2 regions of the Neoaquamicrobium sediminum genome follow, and region 2 is predicted to be linked to the other one. Evidence: riboswitches for the same ligand, from Rfam matches in the RefSeq annotation. Region 2 holds a riboswitch; the other holds the start of a gene.
The links. A riboswitch is a leader RNA that binds a small molecule or an ion and turns the genes downstream of it on or off. The one in region 2 is predicted to bind cobalamin.

Region 1 (5,630 bases), on a different contig from region 2:
CGCTGCTGCCGCCCAAGCAACTCGCCCATGCGGCGTATGTTGGCCCGCACGCCCTCGAACGTGCCTTCGGGGGCGAATTCCTCCACCCGAAAGCCCAGGCGCCGCAACATGTCGATGGTTGCCCGCGTGGTGAAAGTGCCGGCAATCACCAGGTCCGGCTGCATCAGGAAGATTTCCTCGCCGAGCCCGTGATTGACGACATAGCGTCCCGCCTCGTCGGCCAGCACGGACACGCCCGGATCGCCGGCAAGGTGCGAAACGGAGTGGAGCTGCCCCTCCGCGGCCAGCAGCATGGCGAGCTGGTCGGTGCAGACATTCATCGAGACGACGCGGCTTGGTGCGGCGTCGGTCGCCCGCGCCGGCGATATCCCCGCAGCAATTGTCAGGGAAACGGCAACTATGGCGCGGGCGATGAACACGGCGCGTTTCCCGATCAGAATTGCCGTGTCAGGCTCAAATTGATCGTCCGGCCCGGCGCGCGGTAGCCCGCAACAGTCTCGTACGTCTCATCGAACAGGTTCTCGACCGAGAACTTCATCGTCGACTTCTCATCGAAGCGATAGCTGGCGGAAAGATCGACCGTAACATAGTCCGGCGCCCTGGTGGTGTTGGCCACGTTCGAGTGCTTGGAGGCCACGTAGAGCACCTTGGCCGACAGGTCGAGCTTGTCGGTGGCGGCGAAGTTCAGCTCCGCGCCCGCCTTGAAGCGATCGCGGTTGGGGATATGGAGCCCGTTATCGAGATTGACCGGATCGCGCACGTCGAGGGTCACCTTGCCGCTCCAGCGCTCGTCGAAAGCGTGCCACACAGATGCCTCGAAGCCGGTGATGCGCGCACGCGCGACATTGAACGGGATATAGGTCGCCGGCATTGAGGCGATCGCGTCACGCAGCCACGTCTGGTAGAAAACGAGATCGACGCTGGTATCGGCGTTCGGCTGCCAGGCTAGCCCGACCTCGTAGGTCTGCGACTTCTCCGGGCGCAGGTCCGGATTGGAATAGCCAGGGTAATAAAGGTCGTTGAAGGTCGGGGCGCGGAAGCCCGTACCATAGGATGCGCGGCCGACAAGGCCCGGCACGAATTCGTAGCTGGCGCCGATATTGTAGGTGGTCGCATCACCGAACTGCTCGTTGTAGTCGTGGCGGATGCCGCTATCGACGGTAAGCGCGCCATAGTCGAGCGAGTATTGCGCGAAACCGGCTGCAAGCGTGCGGCCCGTGACGGCTAGCGGCAAGGTGGTGTCGACGCTTTCGCGATAGACCTCGAAGCCGCCAAGCAGCGTGTGGTCGACCAGTCCAGTCGTGAAGCTCTTTTCTGTCGATGCAAGAACGCCATAGCGGGTCGTGTCAAATTCGTCCTCGCCCGGCACGCCGTCACGGAAATTCGTGCTCAGGTCTACGCCGCTCGAAAATTCCACCGTCGACGACCAGTCGTCGGTGTGGTCGAAGGTTGCACCGGCCTTGCCAGCGAAAGTCGTGGTGTCGACCTCGTTGAAGCCGGGAGCGGTGGCGTCATACTGGCTGCGGCCACGCGAGAAGAGACCGTCGGCATAGAGCCGGCCCCAGCCGAACTGCTTGGAAAGCGAGAAATTGAACGAGCCCTGCATGAACCCGTCATCATCGGGTTCGTGCCCCCAGGTCGTCGGCAGGGTGAAGTCGTAGCCACGCGTGCCAAGGATGCCGCCGCCGACCGAATATTCGAGGCCGTCCACCTCGCCACGAAGGTCTGCGGATAGCTGCGCACCCCACGGATGGCTGACGCCCGCCGTCACGCTGCCGCAGAAATTGCGGCCGTCACCGCAGGCACCGCCGCGCTTGGTGATGATGTTGATGACGCCGCCCATCGCATCGGCGCCGTATTGCGAAGAATGAGGCCCCTTGGCGATCTCGATACGCTCGATCGCCGACAGCGGAATATTGAAAAGCGAGCTGGTGCCGCTTGTTGCCGCTGCGGTGCGCACGCCGTTGACCAGCACCAGCGTCTGGGTCGAGGACATGCCCCGAAGCTGCACGTTGGATGAAGCGCCCTGGCCACCGTAGCTGGTTATCGAAACGCCGGTGTAGCGCTTGAGCAACGACGGCAAGTCGGCCGCCGCCGAGCTTGCTATCTCCGCCTCGTCGACAACCGTCACCGACGACGTCGAACGGATCAGCGGCGTCTCGCGCCGCAACGGCGTCGTTACCACGATCGTGTCCAGAACGGTCGTGTCGTTGTCCGTACCGAGCGCGCTCTGCCCCTGCGCCGCCCCACATGCGAGCGCCAGCGCGCTTGCCGTCAAAATCCACTGTCTCATGTCTGTCCCCGCTTCCAGGCAAGGGCGCTACGCGCCCCGGTTTCATCAGAACCGCAGACGGTTTCAGGCTTGAGGCTTATGACGGGCGAATGCACATCGAACCCCGGCCGTTTCCGGCATGCGGCAACTTTCGATGTCACCGCGACGGACGACCGCGCTAGGACACACCCCGTATCCTGGCTTGGGTGACTGGAACGGCAGGTCTCCTGGCTCCCGTGTCATCGCCTCCTTCCACCTTCCCGGCCGATCGAGGCCAGTGGCATGTCCGGTAGTTGGCTCAACGGTTACAGTTGCGGGGGCAGCCGCGGCATTGGCCCACAAAGGCCGCACCGCGTTCCCATTTTCATCCGCCTCGCGGCGGAACCAGTTCCAAGATCGTGCTATCGCGTGCGAAGCCGCTCGTCAACGCAGTTGGATGCCGTTGGATCAACGGGAAATGCCGATCCTGATCGCTTCGAGGATCCGCTGGGCGGCCTTGCCGTCCCCGTAGGGGTTGGTGATTTCGCTGACACGCCTGTACGCCTCGGGCGAATCGAGAAGATGGGTCGCCTCACGGACGATGACGTCAGGATCTGTTCCGACCAAACGTGCGGTGCCGGCTTCTACTGCCTCTGGCCTCTCCGTCACGTCGCGGGTGACGAGCACAGGCTTGCCGAGCGACGGCGCTTCCTCCTGGATGCCGCCGGAATCGGTGATGATGAGGTGCGACCGACGCATCAGGTAGATGAACGGCAGATATTCCAGTGGATCGATCAGGAAGACGTCGTCCACGCCGGACAGGGTCTCGCGTGCGGCCTGCTGTACGTTCTCGTTCAGATGGACCGGATAGACGACCTGCACGTCGCCGCGCCTCGCCAGCCGCGCGAGTGCCTCGCACATGCGGCGCAGGCCACCGCCGAAGTTTTCGCGGCGATGCCCCGTGACCAGCAAGAGACGTTTGGCCGGATCGAGATAGGTGAAATCCGAGGCGATCGCATTTTGCCTCGCCGCGTCGCCCTCGATCAGATCGGAGGCCATCAGCAACGCGTCGATGACGGTGTTGCCGGTAACGGCGATGCGCGAAGCGTCGATCCGTTCGTCGAGCAAGGCTTGGCGCGCCTGCGGCGTCGGCGCGAAGAGCCAGCGTCCGACCACGTCGATGACGCTGCGGTTCATCTCCTCTGGCCACGGACGCATGATGTCGCGGGTGCGCAGGCCTGCTTCGACATGGCCTACCGGCACCTGATGGTAGAAGGCCGCCAGCGCCGCCGCCATGGCCGTGGTCGTATCGCCATGGACCAGAACGACGTCCGGCTTGTGCTCGCGGATCACCTTTTCCATACCCTGCAGCACACGCACGGTTATGTCGGTGAGTGACTGGCCGGGCGTCATGATGTCGAGATCGATGTCAGGCTCGATCCCGAAGATACCGAGCACCTGATCCAGCATCGTGCGATGCTGCCCCGTCACGCAGACGAGGGTCTCGAAAGCGGAATCGGCGCGAAACGCGGCCACGACAGGCGCCATCTTGATGGCTTCCGGGCGGGTTCCGAATACGATTGCTACCTTCAAGTGCTGCTCCGCGTTTCTAGCGCCGTGTCGTCAGGCAGCGGGCTGCTCGGCGGATGGATCGTCTCCGGTGGCGCCGCCGGTCTCGCTTGCCGTGAAGAAGGCGGATGCCTTCGGCACGGACCCCCTGAACGCGATCCTGCCCTTGCGCATCACGACCGCCCGTGTGCAGAGCGCCGACAGGACGGCCGTCGAGTGCGAGGCAACGACGATTATGCCGCCGGACGCTGTGAACGTTTCCAGTCGCTTCTCGGCTTTCGAATGGAAACGCTTGTCGCCGGCCCCGATGACCTCGTCTATCAGGAGGATGTCGGCCTCCAACGCGGTCATGAAGGCGAAGCCAAAGCGGGCACGCATGCCGGCGGAATAGGTGCCGACCGGCAGATCGAAGAAGTCGCCCAGCTCGGTGAAATCGACGATGTCCTCGACGACGTCGGGGATCCGCTTCGGGTCGAGCTGGTGGAGAGCGGCAAGCCGCTGGACGTTTTCCAGGCCGGTCAATCTCAGGTCGATGCCGGCGACCGTGCTGAAAAGCGTGAGGATCTTGCCGCTGTAGGTGCGGGTGCCGCGCGAAAGCGGGAGAATGCCTGCCAGCGTGCGCAGCAGCGTGCTTTTGCCGGAGCCGTTGTTGCCGATCAGACCGAGGCGCACGCCTTCGCGCAGATCGAGATTGATGTTGTCCAGCGCGCGCACGAATGTGCGGCTTTCCATCTTGAAGATGGTGCCGCCGAGCAGGTCGCCGACGCCACGCCCGCGGTCGCGCCCGCTGCGCATGACCGGGTAGTCGACGCCTGCCTTGGTCAGTTCGATGTGTGTCATCGCCGCAACCTCTTCGTCAGACCTTGAAGATCATCCACCTGCGCGTGACGCCGAAAAGCCAGATCGACGCGACCACCACCAGCAAGGTGAAGGAGCAGGCGTAGATATAGGAGATCGCCTCCGGTACGCGTCCGAGCGCAGGCTCGCGGACGACGGCGATCAGATGGGTGAACGGATTGACCATTGCGATAAGGCCTCTCATCCCGCCGCGCTCGTCGGCGTACCATAGAAGCGGGGTTGCGAAAAACATGATGCCCATGATCGAGTTCACCGCCTCTGCCAGGTTCGGCAGAAAGGAACTTACCACCATGAAGGTGAGCGCCGTCGCGAAAATGAAAACGACGGCGATGATGATTCCCGGTACGAGCAGCAGCATGGCTGCGTTGAAGGTCTGCGGATAGACCGCGAGGTATCCTGCAAAACCCAATATGGAAAAGGCGAAACGCACCGAGTGCTCCGTCATGAACCGCATGACGCAGGCCAGATAGGTGACGTTGCCGTTGCCAAGAATGATCTTGTTCCGCGTCAGGATGCCGTAGCCGGACGTAACTGCCGCCGAATAGAAGGCGAACAACGGCATGCCTATCGAGAGATAGCCGAAATAGTCGTGATGATTTGCCGCGACGGCCGGACCGAGCACGAGAAAGATCACGGTGACGCGCAGCAGCGACTGGAACGTGTAGAACAGCAATCCGAAACGCGTGCGGTGCATCGGAAGCTGAGCGTCGTGAAAACCGAACAGGGACCAGAACCGCCACGACGTGACGACGGAGCGAAATTCGGCGAGGATGGCTTGCAACGGCTGATACCTTGAATTCTATCCCGCTTGATGCGGCAGCGAGTGTCCCGCGCCGCGCCGGGACACCGTTTGCCCGACCATTGAGGCGGCTGCAAGGTATTTGTTCCCTTTCAAAGCTTCCCGGCCAACTGGACAGGGGCGGGGTCAGGGGCTAAGAGACCGCGTCGCCCA
Region 2 (5,630 bases):
CAGTCGAAGCAAGTCGTCTCGCAGGCAGACACGCCCGTCCGGATTGTTCGGGTTGACGACGATCGCGACGTCGGCTTCGAACAGGGCATCGAAATCCCGCGCTTCAACGACGGCGTGGCCAGCCAGCGCCGCCGCGCGCGCGTGTTCGGCATAAGTAGGCGACAGCACGGCCGCCCTGCCGGGCCGCACCAGTCCGGCTACCAGCGGCAGCAGGGCCTGCGTGCCCGGCGCCGCGGCGATGAACGCTGCGGACGGCGCTTCATAAGCCTCGGCCGCCACCGCCGCGAGTTCATTGGCGCGGCTTTCCTCGGGTAGACGTGCAAAGACGCTGGCGGGCAGCTCGAACAGCGGATAGGAGTGCGGGTTGATGCCGGTGGACAGGTCGAGCCAAGGCTTCGGCGCGCCGGGATAGAGCCGCTCGGCGCGCGACAGGCTGCCGCCATGTTCCACCGCCCCGGATGCCATATCAAAGCCGCCTGCCGTCATGTTCGTCCTGATCGCTTTCCTTGCCCTGCTATTCGAAACCGCCGTCGGCTATCCCGACCGCCTGTTTCGCGCAATCGGACACCCGGTGACGTGGGTCGGTCGACTGATCTCATGGATGGACAGGCGCTTCAATCGCGACGTGGATCCGCCGTCTACCCGCCGGATGGCGGGCATCGTGGCGCTGCTCTTGCTGGTTGTGATTTCGGTCGGGACAGGACTGGTGCTGCAATGGTTTCTTGCCGGCTGGATCGGCTTCTTGCTGCTTGCAGTGCTCGCCAGCAGCCTGCTGGCCCAGCGCAGCCTTGCGGCGCATGTCGAGGCAGTTGCCGACGCACTCGAGGCCGGCGGGCTGGAGGCCGGCCGCGAAGCCGTCTCGCATATCGTCGGCCGCGACCCGCAGAGCCTCGATGAAGCCGGTGTCTCCCGTGCCGCAATCGAGAGTCTTGCGGAAAATTTCTCCGACGGCGTGGTCGCGCCGGCGTTCTGGTTGGCCCTTGCCGGGCTTCCCGGCGGCATTGCCTACAAGGCAATCAACACTGCCGACAGCATGATCGGCCACAGGACACCACGCCACCTTGCATTCGGCTGGGTCTCGGCGCGGCTCGACGATCTGGTCAACCTGCCGGCCTCGCGGCTTTCCGCGCTGCTTTTCTGCACCGCCGCCGCCCTGCTTCCGGGGGCTTCGCCGTCGGGCGCATGGCGGGCGGTCCGGCGCGATGCGCGGCGTCACAAGTCGCCCAACGCAGGCTGGCCGGAAGCCGCGATGGCCGGCGCGCTCGGCCTCGCACTGGCAGGCCCGCGCTCCTATGGCGGCGTTCTGGTCGATGACGTCTTCATGGGCGAAGGCGGCCGCCGCGAAGCCGACGCTGCCGATATCCGCCGCGCCCTGCGACTCTACCGGACAGCCGACGCGCTGCTGATCGGCCTCGCCGGCGTAGGCGCCGCAAGTGTGCTGGCTCTCTAGAATTCTATGCCCGCCTGCGCCTTCACGCCGGCGGCAAAGTGGTGCTTGACCTGCCCCATCTCGGTGACGAGGTCTGCCACCTCCACGAGTTCGGGCTTTGCGTTGCGTCCGGTGACGACGACATGCAGGTCCGGCCGGCGCGCCTTCAGGTTAGCCACGACACTGCCGAGGTCGAGGTAGTCGTAGCGCAGAGCGATGTTGAGCTCGTCGAGGATTACTAGGCCGAAACTCTCGTCGGCCATCATCTCCTGCGCCTTCGCCCATGCGCGCTCGGCCGCGGCCACGTCGCGGGCGAGATCCTGCGTCTCCCAGGTGAACCCCTCCCCCATCGCGTGCCAGACGAACATGTCTCCGAAGCGCTCGAGCGCCTGCGTCTCGCCCGTCTTCCATGCGCCCTTGACAAACTGCACGACACCGACCCGCCGACCGTGTCCCAGCATGCGCAAGGCAAGGCCAAACGCCGCAGTCGACTTGCCCTTGCCCGGCCCGGTATTGACGACCAAAAGACCCTTTTCGACCGTCTTGCCGGCGACCTCGGCGTCCTGCACGGCCTTGCGTTTCTCCATCTTGGCCTTGTGGCGCTCGGCTTGCTTTTCGTCGATCTCGCGCATCACTTCACTTTCATCGGCAGGCCGGCGACCATGAAGACCACGCTATCAGCGCGCGCCGCAACCATCTGGTTGAGGCGACCTGCAGCATCGCGAAACCGGCGCGCAAGCGCGTTGTCCGGCACGATGCCGAGCCCGACCTCGTTTGCGACGACAACCCAGCGCCCATGCGGGCTGGCGAGGGCATCAGCCAGCCGCTGCGATTCGGCCTCGACGTCACGCTCGGCCAGCATCACATTCGTCAGCCACAGGGTCAGGCAATCCAGAAGAACCGGACGACCCCCGGGCAACGCTTCCAGCGCGTCGACGAGGTCCAGTGGCGCATCGACGGTGTGCCATCGAGAATCTCGGCGCGCGCGATGATGGGCGATCCGCTCCGCCATTTCCGCGTCGAGGGCCTGCGCCGTAGCGATATAGGTCCACGGTGTGGGTTCTGCGGACAGCAGTTCCTCGGCGTGGCGGCTCTTTCCCGAGCGCGCGCCGCCGAGGACGAAAGTCAGCGTACCAGTCGGGTCAGGCAAGGCTGCTTTGCGGCTCGCCGAGCCCCTGCGCGAAACGCGGCCGCAGCACGCCAACCATGGCGCCGAGAGCCAGCCAGAAGACGAGGTTGGTCACGGTCACCGCCACAACAAAGCTGTGGTGGAGATGGGCCGGGACCAGCGTATCGTGGCTCTCCGGCTGCGGAGCGCCGATGACGTGCGGCAGCACGATCAGCACGGCACCCAGGGCCGCCAGCGCCGCCGACCGCGTCAGCGCGATAAGCGCGAGGCCACCGGCCGTGGCAATGACGACACCGATCCACCATGCCTGCCGCGCGAAGAGATCGGCGGCAGGCATGCCCGGCAGTTCGGGCGGCAGGCCTAGTCCGGGCGCAAGCGTGAACACCGAGAAACCAGCGAACCCCCAGAATAGTCCCTGCCGCCAGCCGGCGATCCCGCCAACCAGTTCGGATCCAACAACCAGCAGCAGGCTGAAGCCAATGCCGGTCACAATGGCTGCAAGGGCGGTGTAGAGGGTTCGTTCCAGCCCGTCGGCGGGCATCCAGGCCTCGTCGCCATGGCTGTGCCCGGCTGCACCGTGATCGTGTGATTCTTCAGCCGCAGCACCTTCTTCGCCGGTGCCTTCATAGGCTTCGGCTTGGAGAATGAGGGGAACCGTGAAGGCAACCTGCATGGCAGTCATGACGAGACCTGCGAGCAGGCCGGCGAGCGCCGCGACGAACACGACGTTACGAAAAATGGTCATGGCTTAACTCTCGTCTCAGTGGCAGGGAAATGCCATCGAATGGCGGTAGTCGTGGCCGGCATTGTGCACCACCTCCATGTGGGAGAAGCCCACAAAGCCGGTGATGAAAAGGCCTAGAAAACCTGCGAGCGAGAGTTGCAATAGGCGCGACTGCGACGATGTCGCAGCAATTGCACCAGATGAAGTAGCCATGATTCGTCCTTTCCCCTCCACCCGAGGGAACGTGTTTCGATGGCCGGCGGCAGGTCTCCTGGCTCGCGGGTCACAGCCCTTCCCCGCCTTCCCGAAGCGAATGCTCCAGTGGCTTTTGGGGAAAGGCTCTCCGCTTACAGTTGCGGGGGCAGCCGCGGAATCGGGCGCTGTTGGCCCTCACCGCATTCCCTCTGGTCCCTTGCGGGAACCGACGACGTATTCACCATAGCGCAATCATCGGCTGCCGCAACCTTCAATCGAGCCGCGTTGACAGCCTTACCTCGGGCGACCTAAATGGACGCCGACGGTCCTGTCGCCGCGAGGTGACAGGCTAAGAGGGAATACGGTGCGCTTTCGGGCAAATCCGTAGCTGTCCCCGCAACTGTAGACGGATAGTTCCTGTCGAATGCCACTGAAGCGGGTGCTTCGGGAAGGCGGCAGGAGCAGCGATCCGTGAGCCAGGAGACCTGCCGTCGCAGACCCAATCCTGACCGCCCGGCGGGTGTTCCCGGGCAAGGAGCGCAATGTGACGGACATAATTTCCGGCGAGTTGAAGCCGGACCTCGATGCCTCTTCGGCAGATAGCGAGACCGCGTCCGCGGTCACCATCATCGTCTGCAGTTCCTGCCGCTATCCAGGCACGCCGGCCGAAACCTTTCCACGACCCGGATCGGCGCTGGCCGACGCCACCCGCGAGGCCGCAGCAGACAGCACGGTCGACGTCAGGCAGGTCGCCTGTCTCGGCAACTGCAAGCGAGGCCTGAGCGCCGCCGTGCTGCGCGCCGGCTCGTGGAGCTACATCTTCGGTGAACTCGACACCGACAACGCCGCAGACCTCGTTGCGGGCGCGGAGCTCTTTGCCGGCTCATCCGATGGTTTCATGCCGTTCCGCAATCGGCCCGAAGCGCTCAAGCGCGGCCTCATCGCCCGCGTCCCCACAGCAGCCAACCTTCAGGATCTCAAATGAACACTTCGGTCCAGCGCATCCCCTGCACGGTCATCACCGGCTTTCTCGGCGCCGGCAAGACCACGCTTATCCGCAACCTGATCGAGAATGCCGGCGGCAGGAAACTCGCCGTCATCGTCAACGAGTTCGGCGATGTTGGCATCGACGGCGAAATTTTGCGCGGCTGCGGCGTCGAGAACTGCTCCGAGGAGGACATCGTCGAACTGGCGAATGGCTGCATCTGTTGCACCGTCGCCGACGATTTCGTGCCGGCTCTGGACAAGATCCTGTCGCGCGGCACGCAGGTCGACCACATACTGATCGAGACGTCGGGCCTCGCCCTGCCCAAGCAGCTGGTGCAGGCGTTCCAGTGGCCTGCCGTGCGCAACCGCGTCACGGTGGACAGCGTGGTGGCGGTCGTCGACGGACCCGCGCTTGCCGCGGGCGAGGTGACCGGCGACCGCAACGCGCTCGAACAGCAGCGGGCCGCGGACGAATCGATCGACCACGAAGACCCGGTAGAGGAAGTCTTCGAGGATCAGGTCGCCTGCGCGGACCTGATCGTGCTGTCCAAGAGCGACCTGCTGGACGATGCCGCCAGACGCCGGGCCGAAGCAGCGGTGGCCGAGCACCTGCCGCGCGCGGTCAAGATCGTAGCCGTCGCAAACGGCCGCATTGATGCCGGAGCGGTCCTCGGTCTCGGCCTCGCCGTCGAAGACGACATTGAGAACCGCAAGACGCACCACGATGACGAGGAAGATCACGAGCACGACGATTTCGACTCCTTCGTCATCGAGCTTCCGGCGATCGCAAGCCCCGAGGAGCTTGCCCGCAAGGTTGCAAGCGCTGCTGAGGCTGAGAACGTCCTGCGCCTGAAGGGGTTCGCCCATGTCGAGGGCAAGCCGATGCGCCTGCTGGTACAGGCTGTTGGGCCGCGCGTCTCGCATCACTACGACCGCGCCTGGGAAGCCGGCGAAGAGAAGGCGACACGGCTCGTCGTGATCGGCCTGAAAGGGCTCGACCGCGCGGCGGTGGAGCGCCTGCTGGCCGCCTGAACCATGCACATCCTCGCGACATCTTCGGCCTCTCTGGACGACCTGATCGATCCCGTCGATCTGGCCATGCAGCCGGCGGAGATGATCGCGCTGTCCTTCTCCGACAGCGACCTTGCTGCACTTTCACGGGCTTG

Region 1: it holds a riboswitch for cobalamin, as region 2 does, so the genes downstream of both, V1479_RS00055 (TonB-dependent receptor domain-containing protein) here and V1479_RS20390 (DUF1636 family protein) in region 2, are expected to answer to the same signal.

What each region holds. Positions count from the first base shown of each region.
Region 1 is NZ_JAZHFV010000001.1:7,742-13,371, reverse strand. Features, by position in the region: gene V1479_RS00060 (ABC transporter substrate-binding protein) at 1-419, opposite strand, end outside; gene V1479_RS00055 (TonB-dependent receptor domain-containing protein) at 434-2,293, opposite strand; cobalamin riboswitch at 2,473-2,676, opposite strand; gene wecB (non-hydrolyzing UDP-N-acetylglucosamine 2-epimerase) at 2,720-3,844, opposite strand; gene V1479_RS00045 (ABC transporter ATP-binding protein) at 3,875-4,660, opposite strand; gene V1479_RS00040 (ABC transporter permease) at 4,677-5,459, opposite strand.
Region 2 is NZ_JAZHFV010000006.1:754,022-759,651, reverse strand. Features, by position in the region: gene cobD (threonine-phosphate decarboxylase CobD) at 1-465, opposite strand, end outside; gene cbiB (adenosylcobinamide-phosphate synthase CbiB) at 485-1,450, shown strand; gene cobO (cob(I)yrinic acid a,c-diamide adenosyltransferase) at 1,447-2,061, opposite strand; gene cobU (bifunctional adenosylcobinamide kinase/adenosylcobinamide-phosphate guanylyltransferase) at 2,061-2,579, opposite strand; gene V1479_RS20400 (CbtA family protein) at 2,572-3,303, opposite strand; gene V1479_RS20395 (CbtB domain-containing protein) at 3,319-3,495, opposite strand; cobalamin riboswitch at 3,527-3,723, opposite strand; cobalamin riboswitch at 3,784-3,984, shown strand; gene V1479_RS20390 (DUF1636 family protein) at 4,022-4,462, shown strand; gene cobW (cobalamin biosynthesis protein CobW) at 4,459-5,496, shown strand; gene cobN (cobaltochelatase subunit CobN) at 5,500-5,630, shown strand, end outside.